One region of the Pseudoalteromonas sp. SG44-1 genome, then DNA from elsewhere that is predicted to be linked to it. Evidence: predicted binding sites of a transcription regulator. Region 1 holds the regulator's gene; the other holds the start of a gene.
What was found. Region 1 encodes NrdR, which represses ribonucleotide reductase genes. Its sites were predicted from a motif close to AAACACNANATNTNGTGTTT; they were not measured.

Region 1 (9,128 bases):
CATATTCCATTGTTTTACAACATAGTCGGTAATTGACGCCTTACTTGGCATACTGCAGAACAGCACAATAATAACCAATAAAAATCGCATCATAACGTCAATACCTCGTTGCAAAACTAAGGTTAAAAGGGCAAATAACCCATTTTAAACAATGCCTGAACACAAATTAAAGAAAATATACCAGCTAAAACATCATCCGCCATAATACCTACACCACCATGAACCCGCTTATCAAGAAAGCGAATAGGACCTGGTTTAGCGATATCAAAAAAACGAAATAACAAAAAACCCACTAACAAAGACTGCCAACTTAATGCAGCTCCGATCATGGTAATGTAAAATCCGGCAACTTCATCCCATACAATCGCGGGATGATCATGTACTCCCAGATCATCAGCGGTTTTGCCACATGCCCATATACCAAAAATACTAATAACTACCGCAAATACAATTTGTAACCACAGCGGGAAATACATAGTAGTAAAAATAAACGGTAGCGCAGCAAAGGTACCAAACGTACCCGGCGCTTTAGGCGCTAACCCTAAACCAAAGCCCAAACCAAAAAATTGATGAGGGCGCTTTAAATTAAATAATGCAGGTTTATTCAAACCGACTCCTTGGTGAAGTGTTCAAAACCAGCATCATCATATGCTAATTTTTCGCCATCGAGCATCAGCTCAACCTCGCCTTCACCACTTTTTATTTGTCCAATGCAGGCTGCATCTACACCATACTGGCGCAATTTCATTTCCAGCATACTTTTATTGCTATCAGGTACCGTAAATAACAACTCATAGTCATCGCCATAATTGAGGATAAACGGCAGTTGTTGATCTCGTTCTAAAGTAGCACGCAATGCATCCGAGGTTGGTATTTTATTCACATCAATACAAGCGCTAACTTGCGACAGAGCTAAAATATGCCCAAGATCTGCCAATAGACCATCTGAGATATCAATCGCTGATGATGCTAAACCGCGTAATACTTGCCCCGCAGCAACACGCGGAGTTGGGTAATCAAATCGTTGATTAACGTACCTTAAGTGCTCTGGAGCAATCTTAATCTCTTGCTTACGAGCTTCAATCGCAAGCCCGGCATCACCTAGCGGCCCTGTAACATAAACCCAGTCACCTACTTTAGCACCGCTTCGGCGCAGTGCTTTACCTGCAGGCACTGTACCTTTAGCACAAATAGTAATTGTTAACGGCCCTTGCGTGGTATCGCCACCAATGATTTGCACATTAAAATACTCTGCGATTTCATGCATGCCTTCGGTGAATTCTTCCAGCCACTCAACATCAATATTTGGCAACGTTAAAGCAACCGAAACCCACGTAGGCTCAGCCCCCATAGCAGCTAAATCACTTAAGTTTACGGCAAGAGCACGATGGCCTAATGCACGCGGATCGATGTCATCAAAAAAGTGTACGCCTGCTACCAGTGTATCGGTGGTAATCGCTAACTGACAATTTTCAGGAACAGTAACCAATGCACAATCGTCACCAATCCCTAAATTAACATCGCGACGAATTATGCCACGACCTTTAAAGTAGCGATTTATTAATTCAAATTCCTTCATACACAAAAAAGCCGGCCTATGCCGGCTCTCCTTTTACGGTCGCATTACTTACGTAAATGCTTTACCGCTTTATCAAGTACACCATTAACAAATTTATGGCTGTCTTCAGCGCCAAATATCTTAGCAAGCTCAATACCTTCGTTGATAGCAACTTTATAAGGTACATCTTCACGGAATTTCAGCTCATAGCTGCTTAAACGTAAAATAGCGCGTTCAACTTGGTCTAACTCGTTAAATGGACGAGTTAAATGTGGCGATACTGCTTCGTCTAGTTGCTTATGATTTATAGCAACACCACGCGAAAGATCTTTAAAGTATTCAACATCAATTTTAGTCACATCGTTTTCGATCAACATTTGTTGTTCGATATCGGCAATGGCATTGCCACTTAATTGCCAAGAATAAACGGCTTGAAGTGCTAAGATACGTGCTTTACGTCTTGCTGCTGGTTTCACAAAAATTCCTTAAACTTAAATTTTATCTAACACATTAACCATTTCAAGTGCGCCTAAAGCAGCTTCGCCGCCTTTGTTGCCCATTTTAGTGCCAGCGCGTTCAATCGCTTGCTCAATGCTTTCAGTGGTTAATACGCCAAATGCAATCGGGATATCATACTCAAGCGACACTTGCGCTAAGCCTTTATTTGATTCGCCAGCGACAAGATCAAAATGTGGTGTACCACCTCTGATCACAACGCCTAAAGCGATGATTGCATCATACTCTTTTTTTGCTGCAACGCGTTTCGCCGCTAAAGGTAATTCTACCGCACCTGGTACATAAACTACGGTAATATCATCATCAGATACACCACCAGTACGTTTTAATTCATCAACAGCACCAGCTAATAGGCTGCTACCAATAAAGTCATTAAAACGAGAAATAACGATAGCGAATTTCTTGCCAGGAGCGTATTTATTACCTTCAATAATTTTCATTCGATAACCCTAAAAAATAAGTTCAAGCGGTTGCGATTGCGCAAAAATTGCTGCGTATCATACCATATAAATAAAATAATAGCCTAGTTTAAGCGTTGTGCTTATTGTGGCTCTACGTAGTCAACCACTTCTAAGTGAAAGCCCGATAACGCATGGTACTTTTTAGGCAAGCTCATCAAACGCATTTTTTCAATGCCCAAGTCAGCTAAAATTTGTGACCCTACGCCTACGGTGCGTGAAGTACCTTGGAATTTACGATGCGCGACCGTCTCACCAGCATCTTCTGCAGCAAACGCTTTGACTGTCGCTTCTAGTTCTTCGGTGCATTCTTGCTTACCTAGAATAACTAACACACCTTGATGCTTTGCAATATAAGCCATCGCATCTGACAAGCCCCAGCTTCTATCGGCACTGCGATCAGATAACAAAATATCATTGAAGGTACTTTTTAAATGAACCCGTACTAAGGTTGGTTCATTCGTTTTAACCTCACCATTTAACAGCGCATAATGTAACTGGCCGTCAATGGTATCTTTATAAGTAACTAAATCAAACTCACCATGTACGGTTGGCAACTTACATTTTGCCACTTGCTCAATGGTGGTTTCATTCATGTTACGGTATTCAATTAAATCAGCAATAGTGCCAATTTTGATATTATGTTGCTCAGCAAATACTTCTAAATCAGGACGACGCGCCATGGTGCCATCAGCATTAAGAATTTCCACAATTACTGATGAAGGCTCTAAACCGGCTAAGCGGGCTAAATCACAACCGGCTTCAGTGTGACCGGCACGCGTTAATACGCCACCTGGTTGTGCCATAATAGGAAAGATATGCCCAGGTTGAACGATATCACTTGGTACAGCACCTTTGGCAATCGCAGCTTGCACAGTACGAGCGCGATCAGCAGCAGAAATCCCCGTAGTCACACCTTTCGATGCTTCAATCGACATCGTAAAGTTAGTCGAAAATGCCGCACCATTGTTTTTTACCATTAATGGTAAATCAAGTTGCTCACAGCGCTCTTGAGTCATTGTTAGGCAAATTAAGCCGCGACCATGAGTGGCCATAAAATTGATCGCTTCAGCACTAATGTGCTCGGCTGCGATAATTAAATCGCCTTCATTTTCTCTGTCTTCATCATCCATTAAAATAACCATTTTACCGGCTTTAATGTCATCAATAATTTCTTGTGCGCTGTGTAAATTCATAATCTGCTCGTGTAAGTTGTGGAGTGCGTTTATTTAATAAAACCGGCTTGGGCGAGTAAACTCATCGAAATATCTGAACTAGCTGGCTGCTCTGCCCCTTTGATCAAACGCTCTAAATAACGCGCGATTTGATCTACTTCTAAGTTCACTTGCGTGCCTACTTTAAAATCAGCAATAGTTGTTTGCTCACTAGTGTGCGGCACAATTGTCAGTTTAAATTTATTATCTGCTACTGCATTTACTGTTAGGCTAATACCATCAATGCATACCGAGCCTTTATAAGGAATATATTTCATTAGTTCTACATCGGTGCTTAACCAGTACTCAACGGCACGCGCATTAGGCGTAATTGCGGTAATAGTCGCGATGCCATCAACATGCCCTGAAACTAAGTGACCACCTAAACGAGATACTGGCTGCATGGCTTTCTCAAGGTTTACAGTTTGCCCTTGTTTATAGTGAGCAAATCCCGTTAAACTGATCGTCTCATTTGATAAGTCAGCGCTAAATCCATCACTGTGCTTGGCCACAACCGTTAAGCAAACCCCATTAGTTGCAATGCTATCGCCTAAATTTACATCGGCCATATCAAGGTTATTACTTTTAATGCGGATAGCTAAATCGCCTTGCTTTTGTTGTAACTCGCTAATAGTGCCCGTCGCTTCGATGATCCCAGTAAACATAGTGGTTACTCTTTAATTATTTGGTTTAGATGAGGCTTTGCGTGGTGTCGCCGTGATACGAATATCGTCACCGATACACACACACTCATTAATTGATAAATTAACAACGTCTTGCATACTTGTCAGCTCTGTAAAGTTTAGTAAGCTTTTGCCGTCATTCCCTAACAACTTCGGCGCCAGATAAACAATATATTCATCAATTAAATTACATTCAGTCATTTGGCCCGCTAAGGTTGCCCCTGCCTCTAACCAAATATGATTAAACTGTTGCTGCGCTAGAAGTTTCATGGCAGCCACTAAATCAACTTTATTATTTTTTTCTGGTACTACAATATGGCTTACGTAATGAGGCCATTGCTGTGATTTATCAAGTTCAGTGGTAATAATAATTACTTCACTGGCAATGCTAAATAATGCTAGCTCAGGTGTTAAACGATTTTGTGAATCAATAATAATACGTACAGGTTGGCGTACAGGTAATTGCGTTGGTAACGGCTCTGGCAGCTCATCAACACGAACATTGAGTTTTGCATTATCAACTAATACTGTGTCCGCGCCGGTTAAAATAGCGCAGCTTTGTGCGCGCTGTAGTTGCACATCTTGGCGAGCCTTAGGGCCAGTTATCCACTTACTTTGACCGTTTTTAAGTGCCGTTTTACCATCAAGGCTTGCGGCCATTTTGCAGGTAATAAATGGCATACCTTGCTCCATGCGCTTTAAAAAGCCACGGTTTAACAGCCTTGCTTGTTGTTCTAACAAACCTGACGCAACCTCAATGCCCGCGTCCGCTAAAATAGCTAAACCTTTACCGGCCACCTGCGGGTTTGGATCAACCATAGCAGCAATTACTTTTACCACGCCAGCAGCTTTTAAACCTTCGGCACACGGCGGTGTGCGACCAAAATGGCTACAAGGTTCAAGCGTGACATAAGCAGTTGCACCAAAGGCTTGGCTACCCGCCATTGCTAATGCATTCACTTCAGCATGGCCTTGGCCGGCAACTTGATGAAAACCTTCACCAACAATAACGTCATTTTTTACTAATACACAGCCAACGTTTGGGTTTGGGGTGGTAGTAAAGCATCCTTGTTTGGCAAGCTCAATCGCTCGGGTCATATAAGAGAAATCTTGTTCGCTAAACTGATATTGGTTCATATCACTCTCCCAAACGGGCAATTTCTTCACCAAATTCACGAATATCTTCGAATGAACGGTATACCGATGCAAATCTGACGTAAGCGACTTTATCGAGTTTTTTCAGCGCTTCCATAATGCATTCGCCAATCAGGTGACTGGAAATCTCACGCTCGCCGGTGGCACGTAATTGCGATTTAATAATATTGACCACTTCATCAACTTGCTCGGTACTGACGGGGCGTTTTTCTAATGCACGGTGTAGACCATTAAGGAGTTTATCTTCATTGAAAGGTTCACGGCTACCGTCTTGTTTGATCACCCGAGGCATTACAAGTTCTGCGCCTTCAAAGGTAGTAAAGCGTTCATGACATTCATTGCATTCACGGCGTCGCCTTACTTGGTGGCCACCTCCCACTAAACGCGAGTCAATCACTTTGGTATCTTTTGCGGTGCAAAATGGACAATGCATAGGTATCAGCTTCCGTTAAAAACAAAAAAGGCCGCTTTTAGGCGGCCTTTATAATAGCAAAAAACTAAGCTATTGTGATCTAAATTACTGTTTGTAACTCAATTAAGCGTAAACAGGTAATTTTTTACAGATTGCTTTAACTTTCTCTTTTACTTGTGCTTGTACTGACTCATCGTTGATGTTGTCTAGTACGTCACAGATCCAGCCAGCAAGCTCTTTAGACTCTGCTTCTTTAAAACCACGGCGTGTGATTGCCGGTGAACCAATACGTAAACCAGACGTTACAAACGGTGAACGTGGGTCATTTGGTACTGAGTTTTTATTTACGGTGATATTAGCATTACCTAAAGCCGCATCTGCGTCTTTACCAGTGATGTCTTTATCAATTAGATCAAGTAAGAACAAGTGGTTTTCTGTTTTATCAGATACGATCTTATAACCGCGCTCTTGCATTACTGCAACCATAGCTTTAGCATTTTTCACAACTTGAGTTTGGTATACTTTAAACTCTGGTTGTAATGCTTCTTTAAATGCCACTGCTTTGGCAGCGATAATGTGACATAAAGGACCACCTTGACCACCAGGGAATACTGCACTGTTAAGCTTTTTATAAATAGCTTCGTCGCCACAAGCAGAAATAATCAAACCACCACGAGGGCCAGCTAATGTCTTATGCGTAGTTGTAGTAACAACGTGTGCATGTGGTACTGGGCTTGGGTAAACACCAGCAGCAATAAGACCTGCAACGTGAGCCATATCAACAAACAAGTAAGCGCCTACTTTGTCAGCGATTTCACGGAATTTAGCCCAATCAACAATACCTGAGTATGCTGAGAAACCACCGATGATCATTTTTGGTTTGTGCTCAAGTGCAAGTGCTTCAACTTGTGCGTAATCAATCTCGCCAGTCGCTTCGTCAAGTCCGTATTGGATTGCGTTATAAAGCTTACCAGAGAAGCTTACATGTGAACCATGCGTTAAGTGACCACCATGAGCTAAGCTCATACCTAACACTGTATCGCCAGCATCTAATAAAGCTAAGAACACAGCAGCATTTGCTTGTGAACCTGCGTGAGGCTGAACGTTAGCATAATCTGAACCAAACAATTCGTTTGCACGGTCAATCGCTAGTTGTTCAACCACGTCAACATGCTCACAACCACCGTAGTAACGCTTGCCCGGATAACCTTCAGCATATTTGTTTGTTAGCTGTGAACCCTGCGCTTCTAGTACGCGTGGGCTACAGTAGTTCTCAGATGCGATAAGCTCGATGTGTTCTTCTTGGCGAGCAGTCTCTTTAGTGATTGCTTCAAATAACTCTGGATCGAAATCCGAAATATTCATGCTACGTTCTAACATGGGGGCTCCTAGGGCAACGTGTATGGTATTTTGAAGGCTGAATTATACGCTGAAAACGTCAATTTGCCTATGGTGTAAAGATGAACATATTTAAACAGGGATTGAATTTAATTCACAGTGTTTTTGTAATGATATTTTTTTATTAAAGCATCAGAAATTTTAATGAATAAAAGCAAATAACATTTACATTATTTATACCTTAATCTGTTGCATTCGCGATTGTTTACACTATTATGATACCAATGTAATCATGGATGATGAACTAATTTACTATGCTAGCTAAACCTATCTACGAATCAATTCCTTATTGTTATGTCATTGTTGGCGGACTTTGCATTTTACTTTTCAGCACTGTTTTACCAACAGCCATTGGTATTTTTTTATTCTTCAATGGTGCCAATATTTGGCGATTACGCTCAAATTCACGGCGTAAAGATCATAAAGTAAATCGCATTAAAGTTAACAAACACTTTTATTATTATGAATTTAAACCATTTATTTTATTTATGTGCGGATTACTCCTAATCCATTGGGTAGCGAATGAATTAGTTATACTTGCAGGGATTATGATCTGCCTTATAGCCATTTTAATTTTTTGTTTACGAGTGCTAAACCGCCGTTCACGTTCAATAGTTTAATTTTCCATTACTGCTATTAAGTACAATTTAAAGCAATAAAAAACGACATTGCTTTCACATATGCCGTTTATTTTTAGTTTTACTTAGCGGGTAAAAACTAACCTAGTTTAGCTAATAATATTTCACGCAGGATATCGTAATCATCTGCGATATCCTCGGCTAAGCATGGTTTAGCTAATGCATCAGCTAGTGGTTTTGGCATTTCAAGTTCAATATTTAAAATCTCTTCAACACTTTCTTTAAACTTAGCCGGATGCGCTGTTGCCAGAAAAATACCAGCAGAATCAGTTGCTAAGTTAGCTTTTAGGCCCTGATAAGCAATCGCTGTATGTGGTTCTGCAACATAGCCTGTTTGATGAATTTTTTTCATCACTGCTTGGGTATCATTTTCATCAACACTAGTTGAATAAAAATCATCATAACTAAACCATTTGTTATCAAGCATGGTTTGTACACGTGGCCAATTATTAGGTTTACTCACATCCATGGCATTAGACAATGACTCGATTGTGGCATTAGGCGCCCAGTTTTTATCAAGGATAAAGCGCGGTACAGTGTCATTTTGATTGGTTGTAGCGCTAAGTTTAGCGACCGGTAAACCAATCACCGCACCGATCATCGCCGCACATACATTACCAAAGTTACCACTAGGTATTGAGATATGTGCTTTGGCGCGCTGCTCTTTTGGTAATTGCGCTATTGCTTCAAAGTAATAACATACTTGTGCAACAAGGCGACTTATATTGATAGAATTAGCTGAATTTAAACCTAAGCGAGATTTAACTTCATCATCTAAAAAGGCATTTTTAACCATCGCTTGGCAATCATCAAAGCTACCATCTACAGCGTAGCAATGGATATTATTACCCAAAGTAGTAAACAATTTTTGCTGTGCTAATGAGATTTTACCTTTTGGAAACAGGATAACCACATCAATATTTGGCTTGTTATAGAACGCATGCGCAACAGCTGCCCCAGTGTCCCCTGAGGTTGCTGTGAGTATTGTGGTTTTTTCACCTTGGCTAAATTGTGCCAAGCACTCAGCCATAAAGCGACCGCCAAAGTCTTTGAATGCAAGCGTTGGCCCATGGAACAACTCTAAACAATAAATATT
Region 2 (9,128 bases), on a different contig from region 1:
TTCGAGTGCGTAATCAAATATACCTGGCTTTGCAACCCCTTCACGCTCAAGCAACGTTTTACGAATGATCACAATGGCAAGGCCTGATGGACCAATATTCTTTTGTGCACCAGCGTAAATTAAATCAAACTGATCAACATCAAACTCACGCGATAAAATAGTTGATGACATGTCTGCAACGATCGGCGCTGTTGGGTGACTTGGTACATCAAACACTTCAATGCCATCAATGGTTTCATTTGGGCAATAGTGGATGTATGAAGGATCGGCTGGAAATTGCCACTCACTAACTGGTTTGATAGAAAATTGCTCATTTGTGTCATTACGGACATCAAGCTCAGTGACGGTAGTAAATTTAACCGCTTCGTCAACCGCACCTTTAGACCACACACCATTTTCACAATATACGGCGTCTTTACCTGCTTGGTGCAGGTTCAGTGGCACTGCAGCAAATTGGCCTCGACCACCGCCATGCATAAACAGCACTTCAAATTCATCGCTGATATTCATTAACCGGCGTAAGCTTGCTTCACATTGTGCCGTTAATGCTAAAAATTCTTTACTACGGTGACTGATCTCCATCACCGATACACCTAAATCTTGCCAATCAAGAAATTCTTTTTGTGCTTTTTCCATCACAGCTGGCGGTAACATTGCAGGCCCAGCACAAAAATTATATATACTCATTACCTTTCCTCATTCCAGTAATTTAACAATTGTTTTTAATTGCTAATTTTAACAATTAATTTTTTTGATTTTTATAGTAAAAAAAAGCGGCCGAAGCCGCTTTAATGATTAATGTTATGCCTCTGGAGGATTATCCCCAGCGTCATCATTAACAGTGTCGACTAGTTCAACGCTTTCACCTTCGATAATAGCGTTAAGCTCATCGATTTCGATCTCTTCGATACGTTGTAAACCAACTACTTGCTCTTCGTCAATAGTTCTTATCAAAATAACACCTTGGGTATTTCGCCCAACGGTAGAAACTTCATTAACGCGAGTTCGCACCAGAGTACCTCGATTAGAGATAATCATGATTTCATCGTTATCGTCAACTTGTACAGCACCAACTACAGCACCGTTACGCTCACTTACTTTGATTGATACCACACCTTGAGTCGCACGACTCTTAGCAGGGTAGTCACTGAGCAATGTACGCTTACCGTAGCCGTTTTCTGTCACGGTTAAGATAGCACCATTCGTCTTAGGTACAATTAATGATACAACACGTTGCCCTTCAGGCATCTTAATACCACGAACACCTGTTGCAGTTCGGCCCATCTGACGAACACCCTTGAACTTGATTTCCGGGTTACCGTTTTCATCAAGTACTGGGTTGCCATTTTCATCTAAAACAGGTGATTCTTCTGCTTCTTTAAAGCGAACAACTTTACCAGCATCAGTAAACAACATGATTTCGTTGCTACCATCAGTGATATCTACACCAATCAAGCTATCACCGTCATTTAAATTAACGGCAATAATACCGCTAGCACGTTGACGGCTATACGCAGTCAATGGTGTTTTCTTCACGGTACCAAATGCAGTTGCCATAAAGATGTATTTATTTTCTTCATACTCACGTACTGGCAAGATAGCCGTAATACGTTCGTCTGCTTCAAGCGGCAATAAGTTTACAATTGGCTTACCACGGGCTGCACGACTGGCAAGTGGTAATTGATACACTTTAAGCCAATATAAGCGACCCGCCGTTGAGAAACAAAGAATCGTGTCGTGAGTATTAGCAACTAGTAGACGTTCAATGAAATCTTCATCTTTCATCTTGGTTGCTGATTTACCTTTACCACCACGGCGCTGTGCTTCGTAATCAGACAATGGCTGATACTTCACATACCCTTCGTGAGATAGGGTTACTACCACGTCTTCTTCAGTGATCAAGTCTTCAAGACTAATATCATGAGCCGCGGCATTAATTTCAGTACGACGTTCGTCGCCGTATTGCTCTTTAATTTCAACTAACTCATCGCGGATAACTTCCATTAAACGCTCAGGATTAGCAAGAATATATAAAAGCTCGGCAATTAAATCTAATAACGTTTGGTATTCGCTTAGAATCTTTTCATGTTCAAGACCAGTAAGCTTGTGTAAGCGTAAATCTAGAATTGCTTGGGCTTGTTGCTCAGAAATATAATACTGACCATCACGAATGCCTAAGTCATCCGCTAACCAATCTGGACGGGCAACATTTGCTTCACCGGCTTTTTCAAGCATGGCTTTCACATTACCTAATTCCCACGGACGGCTAGCAAGTGCTACTTTAGCTTCAGCTGGCGTTGGTGAGTTACGAATAAGCTCGATAATTGGGTCAATGTTAGCAAGTGCAATTGCTAAGCCTTCAAGCATGTGTGCACGATCGCGGGCTTTACGTAGGTCAAATACCGTACGACGGGTCACTACTTCACGGCGGTGAATGATGAATTCTTCAAGCATTTCTTTTAAGTTGAAACACTTAGGCTGGTTATTGATCAACGCAACCATGTTCATACCAAACACAGTTTGTAACTGAGTTTGTGCATAAAGGTTGTTTAAGATCACTTCGCCTACGTCACCACGTTTGATCTCGATAACGATACGCATACCGTCTTTATCTGATTCATCACGTAATGCACTAATGCCTTCAATCTTCTTATCTTTAACAAGCTCAGCAATCTTTTCGATTAAGCGGGCTTTATTTACTTGATAAGGGATCTCGTGAACGATGATCGTTTCACGATGGGTTTTTTCGTCAACTTCAATTTCCGCACGTGCACGCATGTACACTTTGCCACGGCCAGTTAAATAGGCTTGTTCAATGCCTTTTTTACCGTTGATAATTGCCGCAGTTGGAAAATCTGGGCCCGGAATATAATCCATTAGTTCATGAATGGTTAATTCAGGGTTTTGAATAAGTGCTAAACAGCCATTCACAACTTCAGTTAAGTTATGAGGAGGAATGTTTGTCGCCATACCTACCGCAATACCCGATGAACCGTTCACTAATAAGTTAGGAACTTTGGTCGGTAATACGTCAGGAATTTGCTCTGTACCATCATAGTTAGGTACAAAATCAACAGTCTCTTTTTCAAGATCAGCCAAAAGCTCATGAGACATTTTCGCCATACGGACTTCGGTATAACGCATTGCTGCTGCTGAGTCACCATCAACTGAACCAAAGTTACCTTGGCCGTCAACTAACATATAACGTAAAGAGAATGGCTGGGCCATACGTACGATTGTGTCATACACCGCACTGTCGCCATGGGGATGGTATTTACCAATTACATCACCAACCACACGGGCTGATTTTTTGTAAGGCTTATTCCAATCATTATTAAGCTCGTTCATAGCAAACAAAACGCGGCGGTGAACAGGTTTTAAACCATCACGTACGTCTGGTAGTGCTCGTCCTACTATTACGCTCATTGCGTAATCTAAATAGGAGTTTTTTAACTCGTCTTCAATATTGACTGGCAGAATTTCATTGGCGAAATCAGTCATTTGATATCACATTCCTTCAGTATTGACCCACGAAAGTGCCACATATGGGCGCTTGCGGGGATTTAGTTATTATTACCAAGTCATGCTACCACAATTAATTTAGATTTACAGGCGCTAAATCTTTGCGATTTATTAATTTACCCCTATATAATGGCCTGAGATTGACGAGGAAGTTTTTTATGACCGAACATCAAAATGTAGATAGTGCAGAAATTGCAAAGTTTGAAGCCATCGCTGAGCGTTGGTGGGATCGTGAAGGCGAATTTAAACCCCTTCATGAAATTAATCCATTAAGATTAGATTTTATTGCCGACAAGGCCAAAGGCTTATTCGACAAAGAAACACTCGATGTCGGCTGTGGTGGCGGTATATTGAGTGAAAGTATGGCGCGAATGGGCGCACATGTGACTGGTATTGATATGGGTCAAGAGCCGTTAACCGTTGCGAAACTGCACAGTTTAGAAACCGGTGTAAACGTTGACTATATAAAAATACCTGCCGAACAGTATGCCAGCGAACACCCTGCCCGCTTTGATACTATTACTTGTATGGAAATGTTAGAGCATGTGCCAGACCCTGCATCTATCATTCATGCAGTAGCAGAATTAGCGAAACCTGGTGCTGATGTATTTTTCTCTACATTAAACAAAACCCCAAAAGCATATTTGTACGCAATTATCGGGGCAGAAAAATTATTGAAGATGGTGCCTGATGGAACCCATGATCACAAAAAGTTTATCAAACCAGCACAACTCATTGCATGGGCAGAACAAGCAGGCCTCAAAGTACGTGCTAGTGCGGGATTGAGTTATAACCCTTTATCAAAGCAGTACAGCTTAAATACCGATGTAAGCGTTAATTATATTCTGCATTTTGAGAAACTAGCGTAATGGCTGGTTTTAACACAGCAACCCCCGCAATTGATTACGACGCCTTTATTTTTGATTTAGACGGTACATTACTCGATACCGCAGATGATTTAGGGGCTGCGCTAAATTACGTACTCGCTGATCATAACCAACCATTAGTAACCGCTGATATATATCGTCCTGCAGCTTCTAACGGTGCAATGGCGCTGCTTGCAGCTGGATTTGGTCAGCAATGGCACGATCACCCAAATCAAGCTGACTTACGCCAGCAGCTATTAACGGCCTACGCAGATAATATTGCCACCCATAGTCAATGCTTTACTGGAATTGCACAATTATTAATCGCACTTGATCAACAACAGATCAAATGGGGGATCATGACTAATAAACCTGAGTTTTTGACTATTCCATTAGTTGCTGCAATTGCTGAACTCAAAGATGCACAAGCAATTGTCAGTGGTGACACCCTCGATATCGCTAAACCATCTCCTTTACCTTTACTGCATACAGCCCAACTGTTAGATGTTGATCCGAATCGTTGTTTGTATATCGGTGATGCGCAGCGTGACATAATTGCAGCCAAGGCTGCAAACATGCACAGCGCTGCTGCGTTGTGGGGCTACATCCCTAGTGAAGCTGAGGCATTGAGTTGGCAAGCCGATTTTAATTGGCAATCACCTATTGATGCATTTAACCATATATAGTGCCATGTTAAATTTTAACCACTACATATTGTGATCGTGTTACTTTTTGCACATTGTTTGTTGATAAAAAAAGCAGCCAAAATTTATTTTTAAAATGCGTAAATTTAATCGATCATCAGTTGATTTTTATAAATTTCATTTTAATCAGATGGTCAAAGGTTAATGGCTACTAACACAAGCATGTTATCCCAACGTTATCCACAATTAGGGGCGTTTATGCCCCTTGCAAATGATCGCATACCACACTATCTTGTGATCTAGAATTTGATGAACACCAGATGTTGTGGCTAAATGTTATTCAATTAAATTCGCGCTAATACAGTTTTATTGCAATAAAAAATTTATTTTCAGAAAAATGTGTCACTAAAAAATATTATATCCCAAGGAATACAGGCAAAACTATGAACCAACAGCTATCTGTAAGCAAACGTGACGGCCGTAAAGAGTCACTTGATTTAGATAAGATCCATCGCGTTATTGCTTGGGCCGCCGAAGGTCTAAATAATGTGTCTGTCTCACAAGTTGAGCTGAAATCGCACATCCAGTTTTATGATGGTATTCGTACTGAAGACATCCATGAAACCATCATCAAAGCGGCCGCTGATCAGATCTCTAAAGAGTCGCCTGATTATCAATATTTATCAGCCCGCTTAGCTGTATTCCATTTGCGTAAAAAAGCCTATGGTCAATTTGAGCCACCGCGCTTGTATGATCATATCGTTAAGTTAGTTGAAGATAAGCGTTACGATGCACACTTACTAGCTGACTACACAGAGCAAGAAATTGATCAACTGGATGAATACCTTGATCATGGACGTGATTTAAACTTCAGCTATGCTGCTGTTAAACAGCTTGAAGGTAAATATTTAGTACAAAACCGTGTTACGGGTGAAATTTATGAAAGCGCACAGTTTTTATATATTTTAGTTGCAGCCAGCTTGTTCTCTGATTACCCAAAAGAAACGCGTTTAGACTACATAAAGCGTTTTTACGATGCGGTGTCATTGTTCAAAATTTCATTACCTACGCCTATTATGGCGGGAGTTCGTACCCCTACGCGTCAATTCAGTTCATGTGTACTGATTGAATGCGGTGACAGCCTAGATTCAATTAATGCAACCTCATCAGCGATTGTAAAATACGTATCGCAACGTGCAGGTATTGGTATTAATGCTGGTCGTATTCGCGCACTAGGTAGCCCTATTCGCAATGGTGAAGCATACCACACCGGTTGTATCCCGTTTTATAAGCACTTTCAAACGGCTGTTAAAAGTTGTTCGCAAGGTGGTGTCCGTGGTGGCGCAGCAACCCTGTTCTATCCACTTTGGCATCTAGAAGTTGAAAACTTATTAGTGCTTAAAAACAACCGTGGTGTTGATGATAACCGCGTTCGTCATTTAGATTACGGTGTACAGTTTAATAAACTAATGTACTCACGTTTGATCAAAGATGATTACATCACATTATTCAGCCCGTCTGATGTGCCTGGTTTATATGATGCATTTTTTGAAGATCAAGATGAATTTGATCGTCTTTACGTACAATATGAACAAGACGAGTCAATTCGTAAAAAACGTATTAAAGCTATTGAGCTGTTTTCAATGTTTGCACAAGAGCGTGCTAGCACTGGCCGCATCTATTTACAAAACGTTGACCACTGTAATACACACAGCCCGTTCATTGCTAAAGTGGCACCAATTCGCCAATCTAACTTATGTTTAGAAATTGCATTGCCAACTAAACCACTTAACAATGTTAATGATGAAGAAGGTGAAATTGCACTGTGTACGCTGTCGGCCTTTAACTTAGGTGCGATTGAGTCACTGGATGAACTTGAAGAGCTTGCAGAACTTGCGGTACGTGCACTTGATAACTTACTGGATTTCCAAGACTACCCGGTGCCAGCAGCACATAATGCAACTATGGGCCGTCGTACACTCGGAATAGGCGTAATCAACTACGCATATTACCTTGCTAAAAATGGCAAACGTTATTCTGATGGCAGTGCCAATGCATTGACTCACAAAACATTTGAAGCAATTCAGTATTACCTAATGAAAGCCTCAAATGAACTGGCTAAAGAACGTGGTGCATGTCCTAAATTTAACGAAACAACGTATTCGCAAGGTATTATGCCAACCGATACGTACAAACGTGATTTGGATAAAATTTGTGATGAACCATTGCATTTAGATTGGGATACATTACGTGCCAATATCAAAGAGCATGGTATGCGTAACTCAACGTTATCTGCGTTGATGCCATCTGAGACATCGTCGCAAATTTCAAATGCAACTAATGGTATTGAACCACCACGTGGTCATATCAGTGTTAAAGCCAGTAAAGATGGTATTTTAAAACAAGTTGTACCTGAGTATGAACGCCTTAAAAATAATTATGAATTATTGTGGGATATCCCATCAAATAAAGGTTATTTAGAATTAGTGGGTATTATGCAAAAGTTTGTTGACCAAACAATTTCTGCCAATACTAACTACGATCCAAATAAGTTTGAAGGTGGTAAAGTACCAATGAAGGTCTTATTACAAGATTTACTGGGTGCTTACAAACTTGGCGTTAAAACCCTTTACTACCATAACACCCGTGATGGTGCATCTGATATGCAAGAAGATACACCAGAAGTGGAAGATGATGATTGTGCAGGCGGTGCGTGTAAAATCTAATCGGTAATAAATATAAATTGGAAGCGGGCTATACGCCCGCTTTGCCCTGTTCGTTTTTTGAGTGATCTTATGTCTTATACTACTTTTAGCCGAAACCATAATAACCAACTACAAGAACCGATGTTTTTCGGCCAAACCGTTAACGTATCGCGTTATGATCAACAGAAGTACCCTATTTTCGAAAAGCTAATTGAAAAACAACTATCGTTTTTTTGGCGTCCTGAAGAAGTCGATGTAAGTAAAGATCGGTTAGATTTTCAGGCCTTACCTGATCACGAAAAACATATATTTTTAAGTAACTTAAAATATCAAACCTTACTTGATAGTGTGCAAGGTCGCTCGCCTAATGTTGCGTTACTGCCAATTGTGTCGATCCCAGAACTTGAGACCTGGATTGAAACATGGGCATTTAGTGAAACAATCCATAGCCGTTCATATACACATATTATTCGTAACGTTACCCAAGCCCCTGAGCTTATTTTTGATGATATCGTTAGTAACGAAAAGATCAGTGAACGTGCTGATGCCGTAACTAAATATTACGATGAATTAATTAATAAAGTGGCTGTGTATAACTTATACGGTGAAGGTAAACATGAACTTAATGGCGAAACAGTTCATATCAGTTTATTTGAACTTAAAAAGCTTTTATACCTTGCAATGATGTCAGTGAATATCTTAGAAGCGATCCGTTTTTATGTCAGTTTTGCCTGTTCATTTGCGTTTGCAGAGCGAGAATTAATGGAAGGTAACGCTAAAATTATTAAGCTGATCGCCCGTGATGAAGCGCTTCATCTTTCTGGTACTCAGCATATTTTGAATATTATGCAAGATGGTAAAGACGATCCTGAAATGGCTATCGTAGCAGCCCAGTGTCGTGATGAAGCGATCAAGATGTTTGTTGATGCTGCTGAACAAGAAAAAGAATGGGCTGAATACCTGTTTAAAGATGGTTCAATGATTGGCTTAAACAAAGATATTTTATGCCAATACGTTGAGTACATTACTAATGCTCGTATGACTGCTGTTGGTTTACCAACACAGTTTAAAACCAGCAGTAACCCTATCCCATGGATCAATTCATGGTTAGTGTCAGACAATGTACAAGTTGCTCCACAAGAAGCGGAGATCAGCTCATACCTTGTAGGCCAAATTGACTCTCAAGTTAATGCCTCTGATTTCGGTGACTTCGATCTCTAATGACCAGCAACAAAACTGCAAAGATCCACTTTGCAGATAATAGCCAGTGTGTAGATTTTGACACTGGCTGTCATTCCCTTTTAGACTGCCTAGAACAACAGCAATATGAAATTCCTTTTCAGTGTAGAGAAGGATATTGTGGTGCCTGTAGAGCAACCCTAGTAGCAGGG

Region 2: nrdA (class 1a ribonucleoside-diphosphate reductase subunit alpha) is a predicted target of NrdR. The motif match lies at 5,344-5,363, and genes of this name have one in related genera.

Annotation. Positions count from the first base shown of each region.
Region 1 is NZ_JACJEW010000021.1:16,365-25,492, forward strand. It holds gene H5187_RS11355 (ligand-binding sensor domain-containing diguanylate cyclase) at 1-93, opposite strand, end outside; gene H5187_RS11360 (phosphatidylglycerophosphatase A) at 123-608, opposite strand; gene thiL (thiamine-phosphate kinase) at 605-1,579, opposite strand; gene nusB (transcription antitermination factor NusB) at 1,624-2,034, opposite strand; gene ribE (6,7-dimethyl-8-ribityllumazine synthase) at 2,050-2,514, opposite strand; gene ribBA (bifunctional 3,4-dihydroxy-2-butanone-4-phosphate synthase/GTP cyclohydrolase II) at 2,616-3,728, opposite strand; gene H5187_RS11385 (riboflavin synthase) at 3,758-4,411, opposite strand; gene ribD (bifunctional diaminohydroxyphosphoribosylaminopyrimidine deaminase/5-amino-6-(5-phosphoribosylamino)uracil reductase RibD) at 4,424-5,566, opposite strand; gene nrdR (transcriptional regulator NrdR) at 5,568-6,017, opposite strand; gene glyA (serine hydroxymethyltransferase) at 6,120-7,376, opposite strand; gene thrC (threonine synthase) at 8,112-9,128, opposite strand, start outside.
Region 2 is NZ_JACJEW010000002.1:56,691-65,818, forward strand. It holds gene serC (3-phosphoserine/phosphohydroxythreonine transaminase) at 1-687, opposite strand, end outside; gene gyrA (DNA topoisomerase (ATP-hydrolyzing) subunit A) at 802-3,501, opposite strand; gene ubiG (bifunctional 2-polyprenyl-6-hydroxyphenol methylase/3-demethylubiquinol 3-O-methyltransferase UbiG) at 3,681-4,391, shown strand; gene H5187_RS01330 (HAD family hydrolase) at 4,391-5,074, shown strand; gene nrdA (class 1a ribonucleoside-diphosphate reductase subunit alpha) at 5,476-7,758, shown strand; gene nrdB (class Ia ribonucleoside-diphosphate reductase subunit beta) at 7,828-8,958, shown strand; gene yfaE (class I ribonucleotide reductase maintenance protein YfaE) at 8,958-9,128, shown strand, end outside.